Regions from separate parts of the Neobacillus sp. 19 genome, predicted to be linked through region 1. Evidence: a T-box and tRNA genes for the amino acid it is inferred to sense, from the RefSeq annotation. Region 1 holds a T-box; the other regions hold tRNA genes.
The links. The T-box of region 1 lies ahead of ileS (isoleucine--tRNA ligase). A T-box ahead of a tRNA ligase gene usually reads a tRNA of that ligase, here a tRNA-Ile.
Positions count from the first base shown of each region.

Region 2: it encodes a tRNA-Ile, which carries the amino acid that the T-box ahead of ileS (isoleucine--tRNA ligase) is inferred to sense. The anticodon was not compared.
Region 3: it encodes a tRNA-Ile, which carries the amino acid that the T-box ahead of ileS (isoleucine--tRNA ligase) is inferred to sense. The anticodon was not compared.

Region 1 is NZ_JBMPZU010000084.1:68,176-73,049, reverse strand. Features, by position in the region: gene ACO1D1_RS24640 (YggT family protein) at 4-267, shown strand; gene ACO1D1_RS24635 (RNA-binding protein) at 298-1,071, shown strand; gene ACO1D1_RS24630 (DivIVA domain-containing protein) at 1,158-1,673, shown strand; T-box leader at 1,725-1,967, shown strand; gene ileS (isoleucine--tRNA ligase) at 2,049-4,820, shown strand.
Region 2 is NZ_JBMPZU010000098.1:2,353-7,226, reverse strand. Features, by position in the region: gene ACO1D1_RS26310 (Cof-type HAD-IIB family hydrolase) at 1-478, shown strand, start outside; gene hpt (hypoxanthine phosphoribosyltransferase) at 718-1,245, opposite strand; tRNA gene ACO1D1_RS26300 (tRNA-Ile) at 1,744-1,817, opposite strand; tRNA gene ACO1D1_RS26295 (tRNA-Gly) at 1,823-1,896, opposite strand; tRNA gene ACO1D1_RS26290 (tRNA-Gln) at 1,913-1,987, opposite strand; tRNA gene ACO1D1_RS26285 (tRNA-His) at 2,004-2,079, opposite strand; tRNA gene ACO1D1_RS26280 (tRNA-Asp) at 2,123-2,199, opposite strand; tRNA gene ACO1D1_RS26275 (tRNA-Met) at 2,203-2,276, opposite strand; tRNA gene ACO1D1_RS26270 (tRNA-Ser) at 2,445-2,537, opposite strand; tRNA gene ACO1D1_RS26265 (tRNA-Met) at 2,564-2,640, opposite strand; tRNA gene ACO1D1_RS26260 (tRNA-Pro) at 2,669-2,745, opposite strand; tRNA gene ACO1D1_RS26255 (tRNA-Arg) at 2,756-2,832, opposite strand; tRNA gene ACO1D1_RS26250 (tRNA-Glu) at 2,855-2,929, opposite strand; rRNA gene rrf (5S ribosomal RNA) at 2,970-3,086, opposite strand; rRNA gene ACO1D1_RS26240 (23S ribosomal RNA) at 3,168-4,874, opposite strand, start outside.
Region 3 is NZ_JBMPZU010000050.1:110,885-115,758, reverse strand. Features, by position in the region: rRNA gene ACO1D1_RS15760 (23S ribosomal RNA) at 1-1,025, shown strand, start outside; rRNA gene rrf (5S ribosomal RNA) at 1,108-1,225, shown strand; tRNA gene ACO1D1_RS15750 (tRNA-Val) at 1,235-1,310, shown strand; tRNA gene ACO1D1_RS15745 (tRNA-Thr) at 1,332-1,404, shown strand; tRNA gene ACO1D1_RS15740 (tRNA-Lys) at 1,414-1,489, shown strand; tRNA gene ACO1D1_RS15735 (tRNA-Leu) at 1,504-1,588, shown strand; tRNA gene ACO1D1_RS15730 (tRNA-Gly) at 1,603-1,674, shown strand; tRNA gene ACO1D1_RS15725 (tRNA-Leu) at 1,686-1,774, shown strand; tRNA gene ACO1D1_RS15720 (tRNA-Arg) at 1,787-1,863, shown strand; tRNA gene ACO1D1_RS15715 (tRNA-Pro) at 1,874-1,950, shown strand; tRNA gene ACO1D1_RS15710 (tRNA-Ala) at 1,970-2,045, shown strand; tRNA gene ACO1D1_RS15705 (tRNA-Met) at 2,070-2,146, shown strand; tRNA gene ACO1D1_RS15700 (tRNA-Ile) at 2,172-2,248, shown strand; tRNA gene ACO1D1_RS15695 (tRNA-Ser) at 2,266-2,358, shown strand; tRNA gene ACO1D1_RS15690 (tRNA-Met) at 2,383-2,456, shown strand; tRNA gene ACO1D1_RS15685 (tRNA-Asp) at 2,460-2,536, shown strand; tRNA gene ACO1D1_RS15680 (tRNA-Phe) at 2,545-2,620, shown strand; tRNA gene ACO1D1_RS15675 (tRNA-His) at 2,646-2,721, shown strand; tRNA gene ACO1D1_RS15670 (tRNA-Gly) at 2,736-2,809, shown strand; tRNA gene ACO1D1_RS15665 (tRNA-Ile) at 2,814-2,890, shown strand; tRNA gene ACO1D1_RS15660 (tRNA-Asn) at 2,899-2,973, shown strand; tRNA gene ACO1D1_RS15655 (tRNA-Ser) at 2,978-3,068, shown strand; tRNA gene ACO1D1_RS15650 (tRNA-Glu) at 3,080-3,151, shown strand; gene glgB (1,4-alpha-glucan branching protein GlgB) at 3,905-4,874, shown strand, end outside.

The DNA.
Region 1 (4,874 bases):
TAAATGGCTTTTGTGTTTAGTCTATTGCAGCAGGTAATCGAGATTTATTCGTGGGCGTTAATTATTTATATTTTAATGTCGTGGTTTCCAAATGCCAGGGAGTCCGCTATTGGTCAATTTTTGGGACGAATATGTGAACCGTATTTAGAGCCATTTAGAAAAATCATTCCACCGATTGGCATGATGGATCTTTCACCAATTGTCGCTTTCTTGGTGCTAAACTTCGCAGGCATGGGGCTGCATAGAGTATATCTTTGGCTCGCATAAGAATTTTTCAATAGGTTGTGTTATTCAAACATGAACATTTATCAGCATTTCCGTCCAGAAGAACGGGACTATATTGACAAGGTATTACAATGGAAAAATAATGTTGAAACACAATATACCCCCAAGCTAACGGATTTTCTTGACCCTAGGGAGCAGCATATCCTTAAACTGTTAATTGGCGAAAATGGTGATGTAAACTGCAAACTTTTTGGCGGCAGCCAAGATAACGAACGAAAAAGGGGATTGATCTTTCCTGATTATCTGACTGCTAATGAGGATGATTTTCAAATTAGTCTATTTGAAATCCAGTATCCTGCAAAATTTGTCACAATTGAGCATCGGCAAGTATTAGGGACGCTCATGTCCTTAGGGCTAAAGCGCGGGAAATTTGGTGATATTCTCATGAAGGAAGGTCAAATCCAATTTTTCGCGGCCATGGAAGTCAGTGAATATATAAAAAGCAATGTCGAATCTATTGGCAGGGCAGGGGTAAAGTTGATTGAAGCGGATATTGCAAATGCTCTTGCTGTAAAAGAACGCTGGGAAGAAATGGAGCTAACGGTATCTTCTATGCGTCTCGATACTGTTATTTCAGGTATATATCATGTATCACGGCAAAAATCGCAATTAATGATTCAGCAGGGGCTTGTTAAAGTAAACTGGACAATAATTGAAAACCCCTCTTTTTTATGTGACGATCAGGATATGATTTCCGTCAGAGGGTATGGAAGGGCAAAAATTATCCGTATCGACGGTAAAACGAAAAAAGAAAAATGGCGGATTAGTGTCGGAAAGCAAAAATAATTCATAGATAAGCAGGATATTCGAAAAACTTGTCGAATATTTGCTAATACATAATAGAAGTTCAGATTTGTATGGAGGTGGCATCAATGCCGTTAACGCCGTTAGATATTCATAATAAAGAATTCAATAAAGGTTTTCGCGGGTACGATGAAGATGAAGTAAATGAATTTCTTGATCAAGTCATCAAGGATTATGAATTAGTGCTTAGGGAAAAAAAGGAAATGGAAGAGCGTTTAAAAGATATGAATGAGCGACTTGGACATTTTGTAAATATTGAAGAAACACTCAACAAATCCATTATCATTGCTCAAGAAGCTGGTGAAGATGTTAAACGTAATGCCCAAAAGGAAGCAAAGTTGATTATCAAGGAAGCTGAAAAAAATGCGGATCGCATTGTCAATGATTCTCTGTCAAAAGCAAGAAAAATCGCGCTCGAAATTGAAGATTTAAAGAAACAATCAAAAGTGTTCCGTACACGTTTTAAAATGTTAATCGAGGCACAGCTTGATATGTTAAATACAGATGATTGGGATCATTTATTAGAATATGAAGTGGATGCAACAGAATTAAAAATCCACCAAGAAGAAGATTCATTAGCTTGACGAATTACATTTTTTTAGCATATAATTTTTAAACATAGTGAAATAGAATGGAAATTGACGATGAAAGGGACAGTACAATTTTTCTAATGCTTTTAGATAGCGAACCGGGGAAGGTGAAAGCCCGGTAAAGCTGAAGAATTGGAAGATCACCCTCGAGTTCCAGACCGAAACCCAAGAGAGGGCTGTAGGCTCAGGCGTGTTATTCACGTTACGAATGGAAAAGCGGATAGCCCGAGTGTAAACCGGCTATCTATCAGGGTGGTACCGCGGGAGTCAAACCTTCTCGTCCCTTTTTGGGATGAGAGGGTTTTTTTATTTGTCAAATGGCTATTCTGATATGTATGAAGATGAAGAGGATTACAGGAGGAATAAGAAATGGAATATAAAGATACGTTGTTAATGCCGCAGACTGAATTTCCAATGCGTGGCAATCTTCCACAAAGAGAACCTGATATTCAGGCAAAATGGGAAGAAATGAATATTTATAAAAAGGTACAAGAACGGACCGCGGGACGGCCAATGTTTGTCCTGCACGATGGTCCTCCATACGCCAATGGGGACATTCATATGGGTCACGCCCTTAATAAAATTTTAAAGGACATGATTGTCCGCTATAAATCAATGAGCGGCTTCCATGCCCCATATGTTCCCGGCTGGGATACACACGGACTGCCAATTGAACAGGCATTAACGAATAAAGGTGTGAAACGCAAAGAAATGACAGTTGCGGAATTCCGCGAGCTTTGCACAAAATATGCACTTGAACAGATTGATAATCAGCGCACCCAATTTAAACGCCTTGGTGTTCGAGGTGACTGGGAAAATCCATACATTACGTTGAAGCCCGAATATGAGGCACAGCAAATTAAAGTATTCGGTGAAATGGCGAAAAAGGGCTATATTTATAAAGGCCTTAAGCCGGTTTATTGGTCTCCATCAAGTGAATCAGCATTAGCAGAGGCAGAAATCGAATATCAAGATAAACGGTCACCATCGATCTATGTTGGCTTTAAAGTGAAAGATGGCAAGGGTGTCCTTGATACCGAAACGCAAATTGTCATCTGGACAACAACTCCATGGACCATTCCGGCAAACCTTGGCATTTCTGTTCATCCTGACTTAACATATGTAGTAACAGTGGTGAACGGCAATAAGTATTTAGTGGCAGAAGCATTGCTTGAAGCAGTTACCAATGAAATTGGCTGGGAAGCTCCGGAGGTTGTCCAAAAGGTTAAAGGTTCGGAATTAGAAAATATCGTAGCAGTTCATCCATTATATGACCGTGATTCTTTAGTCATGTTAGGTGAACACGTTACTACAGACGCTGGAACTGGATGCGTTCATACTGCACCTGGTCACGGGGAAGATGACTTCTATGTTGGTCAAAAATATGGCTTAGACGTTCTTTGCCCGGTAGATGATAAGGGTGTAATGACAAGCGAAGCACCTGGGTTTGAGGGATTATTTTACGATACAGCTAACAAGCCGATTGCTCAGGCTTTAGAAGAAGCCGGTGCCCTATTAAATCTTTCATTTATTACTCACTCCTATCCGCACGATTGGAGAACAAAGAAGCCGGTGATCTACCGTGCAACGGCCCAATGGTTTGCATCCATTAAAGACTTCCGTGATGAATTGCTTGAAGCAGTTAAGGAAACAAAGTGGGTACCTGCATGGGGGGAAACAAGACTATTTAATATGGTTCGCGATCGCGGCGATTGGTGTATTTCCCGTCAGCGGGTATGGGGTGTACCGATTCCTGTTTTCTATGCAGAAAATGGGGAAGAAATTATTACCGATGAGACCATCAATCATGTATCTGACCTCTTCCGTGAACATGGTTCAAATGTTTGGTTTGAACGTGAAACGAAGGAATTGCTTCCAGAAGGTTTTACACATCCGGGAAGTCCAAATGGTACATTTACCAAAGAAACAGATATCATGGATGTTTGGTTTGACTCAGGCTCATCGCATCAGGCAGTTCTGCTAGAAAGAGAAGATTTAGTCCGCCCTGCAGACCTGTATCTTGAAGGTTCAGACCAATATCGCGGCTGGTTTAACTCTTCCTTGTCAACAGCGGTAGCTGTGACAGGCAAAGCACCGTACAAAGGTGTTTTAAGTCACGGCTTTGCACTTGATGGCGAAGGACGAAAAATGAGTAAATCACTTGGTAATGTTGTTGTACCGGCAAAAGTAATGAATCAATTAGGTGCAGATATTTTACGCCTTTGGGTTGCATCCGTTGATTATCAGTCAGATGTACGTGTTTCTGATGCTATCTTGAAACAAGTGGCCGAGGTATACCGCAAAATCCGTAATACTTTCCGATTCTTGCTTGGCAACTTAGCGGATTTTGATCCTGCTGTTAATAGGCTTGCGTATGAAGACTTGCGCGAAGTGGATCAATTTATGCTTGTTAAGTTAAATAAACTGATTAAGAATGTCCGCAATTCCTATGAAAATTATGAGTTTGCCAACATCTATCATGTAGTTAATAATTTCTGTACCCTTGATTTAAGTGCTTTCTATCTTGATTTTGCAAAGGATGTTCTATATATTGAGGCAGCAAATCACCACGATCGCCGGGCCATTCAAACCGTGTTATACGAGTCATTGCTTGCTTTAACTAAATTAGTATCGCCAATTCTTTCTCATACAGCAGATGAAGTGTGGAAATTCATCCCGAATGTTCAAGAGGAAAGTGTGCAATTGACGGATCTTCCAGAGTATCAGGATCTTCCAGGTTCACAAGGCTTAGAAGAAAAATGGACGGCATTCATGAAACTGCGTGATGATGTATTAAAAGCACTTGAAGAAGCCCGTAATCACAAAGTAATTGGAAAATCGTTAACAGCAAAGGTTACTCTTTATGTGAATGAAAAATCAAAGACTCTGTTAGATTCCATTGAAGAAAATCTGAATCAGCTATTCATCGTTTCAGGATTTGAAGTGGCAGGAGTGTATGAAGATGCTCCTGAAAATGCGCTTAAATTAGAATCAGCAGCAATTGTCGTCACCAAAGCTGAAGGTGAAACATGTGAACGCTGCTGGATTGTGACCCCGGAAGTAGGTCAAGATCCAGAGCATAAAACACTTTGCCCTCGCTGTGCGGAAGTTGTCAAAGAAAACTATACCCATTTGGCGTAGCAGAATGCCCCGAGTAAAATACTCGGGGTTTTTTGAATCCAGCTCTTTTTGTAT
Region 2 (4,874 bases), on a different contig from region 1:
TCTTGATTATAAGGTTAGCCAAAGCAATCATCCTTACATCGAGGAGGGGTTTGATTCATTGATGATGCCCTATCCGGAAGTGGATGAAAAGTATTATACTCATTCGCCCATTTATCAAGGACATCTTTATTGTAATCCGCAGGATGCTCAAGTGTACTTTGACCAATTCCCTGATTTCAGTTTTGTGAAATGGGATAGCAATGCCTATGATATCCTTCCTAACGGCGCGTCAAAAGCGGTCGGTATCCTCAAAATGCTGGAGATCTTAGACATAGAAAAGGAGAACAGCTTTGCATTTGGCGATGGGTTGAATGATTTGGAAATGCTGGAAATGGTTGGAACAGGCGTTGCGATGGGAAATGCCGTGCCAGAAGCAAAGGCTGCAGCAGATGTGATTACAACCTCCTCTTCACAGGACGGGATTCTAAATGGTCTTATTCAAGTTGGACTGTTGGAGAAAGACTTAGCGTCAGCGTAAATGATTTGTCACTTATAAAATACGATATTAAAGATATTTCAAGCAAAAATTCAATTAGGTAAAAGTGATGAAGGGGCGTTTCTCTTGAATTGCCGATGAGTTTTGCCCTTTATATGGCCGATGAAGGACTTTTCACTCGAATTTCCGATGAGTTTTGTCCTTCATAAGGCCAATGAAGGACTTTTCAACCGAATTTCGGGCGAATTTTGTCCTTCATAAGGTTATTAAAAGAAGAAGCTTTAACACTCTTCAACCGTAGCAATATAAGGTAGATTGCGATACATTTGTGCATAGTCAATCCCGTAACCCACTATAAATTCATCCGGAATAACAAACCCAGTATAATCTGCTGTCAATTCCACTCTTCTTCTTTCCGGCTTGTCTAACAATGTGCAAATTTTTATTTGCTTTGGTTTATGCATGCTTAAATGGTCTCTTAAGAAATGCAAGGTTAATCCGCTATCAATAATATCCTCCACTACAACCACATTTTTATTTGTTATATCAGTATCTAAATCCTTCAAAAGCTTTACCTTTCCAGTTGTCTCCGTCTGATTACTGTAGCTGGAAACCGAAATGAAATCGACTTTTATATCTCCCTTCATTTCTCGAATCAAATCAGCTGCAAAGACAAAGGACCCTTTAAGAACAACAATAAGGTAGATTGGTTCATTGTTAAAATCCTTTTCTATTTCTTCTGCAAGCTTCTTAACCCTCTGCTTAATTTCCGTTTCTGAAATCATCTGATCTTTGATTCTGTATGTCATGATTCTTCCCTCTTTCCATTCACTCTAAAAAACTAGTTCCTTTACTGTTTTAAACAAAAGCAGCTATACTTCCACTTGATTTCTCTATCTTGGCAGATTTATCAGCAAATATCAAACAGATTAATACACCATACCATGGATAATTTCGAGCAGAGTCTTATATTACATAATTGGGGGGAAGTGCGTCGTAGTTAGTTGTTGGCATGGGAATTAAAGACAAAATGCATGTTCCTTTCGCTGGAAATGTCTTTAAGAGCCCTTATTAAAGACAAACCATATGTTCTTACCGTTGAAATTGTCTTGATGTTTGGCTGAAGATTCACTTAAACATTGATATAGAAAATCACGGCCACCATTTTGTAGCTACTTCGATTTAAAAAGAATAAACAAATACAATTAATTGAAATGGAGCACCATTGATTGTTTAAAAAGAAAAAGTGCCTAACCCTCAATAGTTATTACTACATCGGGATCAGACACTTTTTATAATTTATATGATGGGCCTAAATGGACTCGAACCATCGACCTCACGCTTATCAGGCGTGCGCTCTAACCAGCTGAGCTATAGGCCCCTAAATGGAGCGGGTGATGAGAATCGAACTCACAACATCAGCTTGGAAGGCTGAGGTTTTACCACTAAACTACACCCGCAATTGAAAAAGTATGATGGCTGGGCTAGCTGGATTTGAACCAACGCATGTCGCAGTCAAAGTGCGATGCCTTACCGCTTGGCTATAGCCCAATAAATGAAATGGAAATGGGGCGGCTGATGGGAATCGAACCCACGAATGTCGGAACCACAATCCGATGCGTTAACCACTTCGCCACAACCGCCAAAATCTATATATCAATAGTAGACAACCTACTAGGAAACAGATGGCGGTCCGGACGGGACTCGAACCCGCGACCTCCTGCGTGACAGGCAGGCATTCTAACCAACTGAACTACCGGACCAAATTGCGGGGACAGGATTTGAACCTGCGACCTTCGGGTTATGAGCCCGACGAGCTACCGGACTGCTCCACCCCGCGATAATAAAAATTATAAAGTTTTGCCCATGCTCAAAGCATACATGGACTGTATCAATCTCAGCAAGCATATTCAAGCAGCAGCTCGATTGATACAACTCGCAGTTTATTCATTGAAGCAACGCTCGTTGCTCCACCCCGCGATAATAATAATAAAGTTTTGTGATTTAATGGAGGAGGAAGAGGGATTCGAACCCCCGCGCGGTTTGACCCGCCTGTCGGTTTTCAAGACCGATCCCTTCAGCCAGACTTGGGTATTCCTCCATTTTATAAAAAATCACAAAGTCATATGGTAGCGGCGGAGGGGATCGAACCCCCGACCTTACGGGTATGAACCGTACGCTCTAGCCAGCTGAGCTACACCGCCAAAACATAAATCATTTAAAAGCTTCGACTGGTCGGGAAGACAGGATTCGAACCTGCGACCCCTTGGTCCCAAACCAAGTGCTCTACCAAGCTGAGCTACTTCCCGATAACACTAATGGCGCGCCCGAAAGGAGTCGAACCCATAACCTTCTGATCCGTAGTCAGACGCTCTATCCAATTGAGCTACGGGCGCATAATTGTTCATGATAAAGATATGGTGACCCCTACGGGATTCGAACCCGTGTTACCGCCGTGAAAGGGCGGTGTCTTAACCGCTTGACCAAGGGGCCATAGTAATTTTTGGCAAAATAATAGCCCCAAAGGGGCTTAGCCTGGCAACGTCCTACTCTCACAGGGGCGCATGCCCCAACTACCATCGGCGCTGAGAAGCTTAACTTCCGTGTTCGGTATGGGAACGGGTGTGACCTTCTCGCCATAGTTACCAGACTATTTATTTGAGGTTTCATTCCCTCAAAACTAGATAATGCAGAAGAAGTTTTTTGTAAAAACGAGTTCAACCACTTAAAAATGGTTAAGTCCTCGATCGATTAGTATCAGTCAGCTCCACATGTCGCCATGCTTCCACCTCTGACCTATCAACCTGATCATCTTTCAGGGATCTTACTAGCTTAACGCTATGGGAAATCTCATCTTGAGGGGGGCTTCATGCTTAGATGCTTTCAGCACTTATCCCGTCCGCACATAGCTACCCAGCGATGCCTTTGGCAAGACAACTGGTACACCAGCGGTGCGTCCATCCCGGTCCTCTCGTACTAAGGACAGCTCCTCTCAAATTTCCTGCGCCCACGACGGATAGGGACCGAACTGTCTCACGACGTTCTGAACCCAGCTCGCGTACCGCTTTAATGGGCGAACAGCCCAACCCTTGGGACCGACTACAGCCCCAGGATGCGATGAGCCGACATCGAGGTGCCAAACCTCCCCGTCGATGTGGACTCTTGGGGGAGATAAGCCTGTTATCCCCGGGGTAGCTTTTATCCGTTGAGCGATGGCCCTTCCATGCGGAACCACCGGATCACTAAGCCCGACTTTCGTCCCTGCTCGACTTGTAGGTCTCGCAGTCAAGCTCCCTTGTGCCTTTACACTCTACGAATGATTTCCAACCATTCTGAGGGAACCTTTGGGCGCCTCCGTTACTCTTTAGGAGGCGACCGCCCCAGTCAAACTGCCCACCTGACACTGTCTCCCACCCCGATCAGGGGTGCGGGTTAGAATTTCAATACAGCCAGGGTAGTATCCCACGACGCCTCCACCGAAGCTAGCGCTCCGGCTTCTCAGGCTCCTACCTATCCTGTACAAGCTGTACCAAAATTCAATATCAGGCTACAGTAAAGCTCCACGGGGCTTTCCGTCCTGTCGCGGGTAACCTGCATCTTCACAGGTACTATAATTTCACCGAGTCTCTCGTTGAGACAGTGCCCAGATCGTTACGCCTTTCGTGCGGGTCGGAACTGACCCGACAAGGAATTTCGCTACCTTAGGACCGTTATAGTTACGGCCGCCGTTTACTGGGGCTTCGATTCAGAGCTTCGCTTGCGCGACCCCTCCTCTTAACCTTCCAGCACCGGGCAGGCGTCAGCCCCTATACTTCGCCTTGCGGCTTCGCAGAGACCTGTGTTTTTGCTAAACAGTCGCCTGGGCCTATTCACTGCGGCTCTTCAGGGCTATGAACCCTAAAAGAGCACCCCTTCTCCCGAAGTTACGGGGTCATTTGCCGAGTTCCTTAACGAGAGTTCTCTCGCTCACCTTAGGATTCTCTCCTCGCCTACCTGTGTCGGTTTGCGGTACGGGCACCTTGAATCTCGCTGAGGCTTTTCTTGGCAGTGTGGAATCAGGAGACTTCGGTACTAAATTTCCCTCGCTGTCACAGCTCAGCCTTTACGGTGAACGGATTCCTGATTCACCAGCCTAACTGCTTATAGACGCGCATATCCAACAGCGCGCTTACCCTATCCTCCTGCGTTCCCCATCACTCAAACGATCGATACGGTCGTACAGGAATATCAACCTGTTGTCCATCGCCTACGCCTTTCGGCCTCGGCTTAGGTCCCGACTAACCCTGAGCGGACGAGCCTTCGTCAGGAAACCTTTCGTTAGGCATACGGTGGATGAGGTTGCACTCGTCTTTCGCTACTCATACCGGCATTCTCACTCTAAGCGCTCCACCAGTCCTTACGGTCTACCTTCAACGCCCTTAAACGCTCTCATACCACT
Region 3 (4,874 bases), on a different contig from region 1:
AAGCTCTGAATCGAAGCCCCAGTAAACGGCGGCCGTAACTATAACGGTCCTAAGGTAGCGAAATTCCTTGTCGGGTAAGTTCCGACCCGCACGAAAGGCGTAACGATCTGGGCACTGTCTCAACGAGAGACTCGGTGAAATTATAGTACCTGTGAAGATGCAGGTTACCCGCGACAGGACGGAAAGACCCCGTGGAGCTTTACTGTAGCCTGATATTGAATTTTGGTACAGCTTGTACAGGATAGGTAGGAGCCTGAGAAGCCGGAGCGCTAGCTTCGGTGGAGGCGTCGGTGGGATACTACCCTGGCTGTATTGAAATTCTAACCCGCACCCCTGATCGGGGTGGGAGACAGTGTCAGGTGGGCAGTTTGACTGGGGCGGTCGCCTCCTAAAGAGTAACGGAGGCGCCCAAAGGTTCCCTCAGAATGGTTGGAAATCATTCGTAGAGTGTAAAGGCACAAGGGAGCTTGACTGCGAGACCTACAAGTCGAGCAGGGACGAAAGTCGGGCTTAGTGATCCGGTGGTTCCGCATGGAAGGGCCATCGCTCAACGGATAAAAGCTACCCCGGGGATAACAGGCTTATCTCCCCCAAGAGTCCACATCGACGGGGAGGTTTGGCACCTCGATGTCGGCTCATCGCATCCTGGGGCTGTAGTCGGTCCCAAGGGTTGGGCTGTTCGCCCATTAAAGCGGTACGCGAGCTGGGTTCAGAACGTCGTGAGACAGTTCGGTCCCTATCCGTCGTGGGCGCAGGAAATTTGAGAGGAGCTGTCCTTAGTACGAGAGGACCGGGATGGACGCACCGCTGGTGTACCAGTTGTCTTGCCAAAGGCATCGCTGGGTAGCTATGTGCGGACGGGATAAGTGCTGAAAGCATCTAAGCATGAAGCCCCCCTCAAGATGAGATTTCCCATAGCGTCAAGCTAGTAAGATCCCTGAAAGATGATCAGGTTGATAGGTCAGAGGTGGAAGCATGGCGACATGTGGAGCTGACTGATACTAATCGATCGAGGACTTAACCATTTTTAAGTGGTTGAACTCGTTTTTACAAAAAACTTCTTCTGCATTATCTAGTTTTGAGGGAATGAAAACCTCAAATAAATAGTCTGGTAACTAATGGCGAGAAGGTCACACCCGTTCCCATACCGAACACGGAAGTTAAGCTTCTCAGCGCCGATGGTAGTTGGGGCATGCGCCCCTGTGAGAGTAGGACGTTGCCAGGCTTTATATATGGAGGATTAGCTCAGCTGGGAGAGCATCTGCCTTACAAGCAGAGGGTCGGCGGTTCGATCCCGTCATCCTCCACCATAAATAATTATGTTAACAATTGCCGGGGTAGCTCAATTGGTAGAGCAACTGACTTGTAATCAGTAGGTTGGGGGTTCAAGTCCTCTCGCCGGCACCTTTGTACGAGCCATTAGCTCAGTTGGTAGAGCATCTGACTTTTAATCAGAGGGTCGAAGGTTCGAGTCCTTCATGGCTCACCATTTAAAATTAATATGCGGGTGTGGCGGAATTGGCAGACGCACCAGACTTAGGATCTGGCGCCGCAAGGCGTGGGGGTTCGACTCCCTTCACCCGCACCATTTAATTTTGATATGCGGAAGTAGTTCAGTGGTAGAACACCACCTTGCCAAGGTGGGGGTCGCGGGTTCGAATCCCGTCTTCCGCTCTCTATGTAGTGCCGGGGTGGCGGAACTGGCAGACGCACAGGACTTAAAATCCTGCGGTAGGTGACTACCGTACCGGTTCGATTCCGGTCCTCGGCACCATTCTAAATTAATGCGCCCGTAGCTCAATTGGATAGAGCGTCTGACTACGGATCAGAAGGTTATGGGTTCGACTCCTTTCGGGCGCGCCATTAAGTTTAACGGGAAGTAGCTCAGCTTGGTAGAGCACTTGGTTTGGGACCAAGGGGTCGCAGGTTCGAATCCTGTCTTCCCGACCATTTCAATTATTATACTTTTGGGGCCTTAGCTCAGCTGGGAGAGCGCCTGCTTTGCACGCAGGAGGTCAGCGGTTCGATCCCGCTAGGCTCCACCAAACTTTCGTATAAAATTCAATTATGGCGGTGTAGCTCAGCTGGCTAGAGCGTACGGTTCATACCCGTAAGGTCGGGGGTTCGATCCCCTCCGCCGCTACCAAATTTTTAAAAAATATTTTCAACTTGGACCTTTAGCTCAGCTGGTTAGAGCAGACGGCTCATAACCGTCCGGTCGTAGGTTCGAGTCCTACAAGGTCCACCAGTAACACTTTATAATATGGAGGAATACCCAAGTCCGGCTGAAGGGATCGGTCTTGAAAACCGACAGGCGGGTTAAATCGCGCGGGGGTTCGAATCCCTCTTCCTCCGCCATATTATTTTAACAGTTTTTATTATCGCGGGGTGGAGCAGTCTGGTAGCTCGTCGGGCTCATAACCCGAAGGTCGCAGGTTCAAATCCTGTCCCCGCAATTCGGTCTGGTAGTTCAGTTGGTTAGAATGCCTGCCTGTCACGCAGGAGGTCGCGGGTTCGAGTCCCGTCCAGACCGCCATCTAAAGTGGCTCAGTAGCTCAGTCGGTAGAGCAAAGGACTGAAAATCCTTGTGTCGGCGGTTCGATTCCGTCCTGAGCCACCATTTTATTTTAAATTTTATATGTATGGCGGTTGTGGCGAAGTGGTTAACGCATCGGATTGTGGTTCCGACATTCGTGGGTTCGATTCCCATCAGCCGCCCCATCATCTTTAACAATGCGGGTGTAGTTTAGTGGTAAAACCTCAGCCTTCCAAGCTGATGTTGTGAGTTCGATTCTCATCACCCGCTCCATTAGGGGCCTATAGCTCAGCTGGTTAGAGCGCACGCCTGATAAGCGTGAGGTCGATGGTTCGAGTCCATTTAGGCCCACCATATTTTATTCCGCAGTAGCTCAGTGGTAGAGCTATCGGCTGTTAACCGATCGGTCGTAGGTTCGAGTCCTACCTGCGGAGCCATTATGGGGAAGTACTCAAGAGGCTGAAGAGGCGCCCCTGCTAAGGGTGTAGGTCGGGTAACCGGCGCGAGGGTTCAAATCCCTCCTTCTCCGCCATAATTTTAAACGGCCCCTTGGTCAAGCGGTTAAGACACCGCCCTTTCACGGCGGTAACACGGGTTCGAATCCCGTAGGGGTCATATGAAAAAACTGATAACAATTTGTTATCAGTTTTTTTGTGCCTATTAAATAATTAAGGGCAGGACCACGGCCTACGCCATCCTTTAAAGCTTAATAATGAGTTGTAGAAAAAAGTTGGAACGTCGTAGATAAAACCTGAAAAGTTGTTGATAAAAGATTAAAAGTCGTAGTTAAAACCTGAAAAGTTGTTGATAAAAGATTAAAAGTCGTAGATAAAACATCAGAAGTCGTCGGTAAAGGGTAAGGCCATATATGATTATGCCCGTGATCCCTAAAAAACTGAAAGAACGGAAATAAAAAAGATATATAATGCCCATGTGCGTGAAAAGATTAAACAGATGGTAACAATATATAATCTGAACATCGCCCCACCCTCCACTAGCAGCGCCCTTATCCCAAACTCCACCTAAGATTAAAACTCATTATATCGATATAATATTTAATCACTTAAACCAATCTTGAAAACCATTGATAACGCTTACATCTTCCTGTTTTCTCCTGTTTTCACACCACGAAATTATTAGTATTTAAATAATTTTTTTCATAAAAAAAATAAAAAACTTTATAAGATTATGTCGAATAAAGATGAAATATATGTCGGACATACTCGAAAAATGTAATAAAAAGTCTCTGTGTAGCAATAAACATCACAAGATGTCAGAAAAGATAAAAAAGTATTTCGAGGAAAATAAGACAATTGCGCTTATAATTGGTCATTGAAATACATATTTTCATTGAGGATGAGGAGAGCCATGACTGTGAACACGTTTTTTCCAACTGATTATCAGTTGCACTTGTTTCATGAAGGCAACTACTTTCAAAGTCATCAGCTTTTTGGCGCTCATATCTTAAAGAATTCCAATCAAGTATATACTCGATTTTGTGTATGGGCCCCTAACGCCTCTCAAGTGAGGCTCCTGGGCAATTTTAATAACTGGAATGGTAATGGATATGAACTTCAGAAGGTTAATGATGAAGGAGTATGGATTATTGTTGTCAATCAAGACCTAGAAGGAAAGATATACAAGTATGAAATTATTTCACAAACAGGAGAAAGGCATTTAAAGGCAGATCCCTTTGCATTTTATTCGGAAGTAAGACCCGATACTGCTTCTATTGTTTACTCGTTTAACCAATATACGTGGCAAGACACTCATTGGATGAACCGAAGGGAAAAAAAGAATTTTTTATCAGAGCCAGCTGTCATTTATGAGGTTCATCTAGGTTCTTGGAGAAAGAATGCCAATGGTGACTACATAACCTATAAGGACATGGCAGCAAAGCTTATTCCTTATGTAATAGAGCACGGTTTCACCCATATTGAAATATTACCGCTTGTCGAGCATCCGCTCGATGACTCATGGGGGTATCAAGGAACTGGTTATTTCTCAGTGACGTCCAGGTATGGTACACCCGATGACTTTAGATATTTTGTGGACCAGTGTCATCAGCAAGGGATCGGTGTCATTCTTGACTGGGTTCCAGGTCATTTCTGCAAAGATGCACACGGGCTATATCGTTTTGATGGTACACATATTTATTCATATAGCCATGTTCATGACAGAGAAAATGTCGTATGGGGAACGGCGAATTTTGATTTAGGAAAAGGTGAGGTCCAAAGCTTTCTTATTTCAAACGCGCTATATTGGATTGACTATTTTCATATTGATGGTTTTCGAATGGATGCGGTCGCGAATATCATCTACTGGCCCAATGCCGACC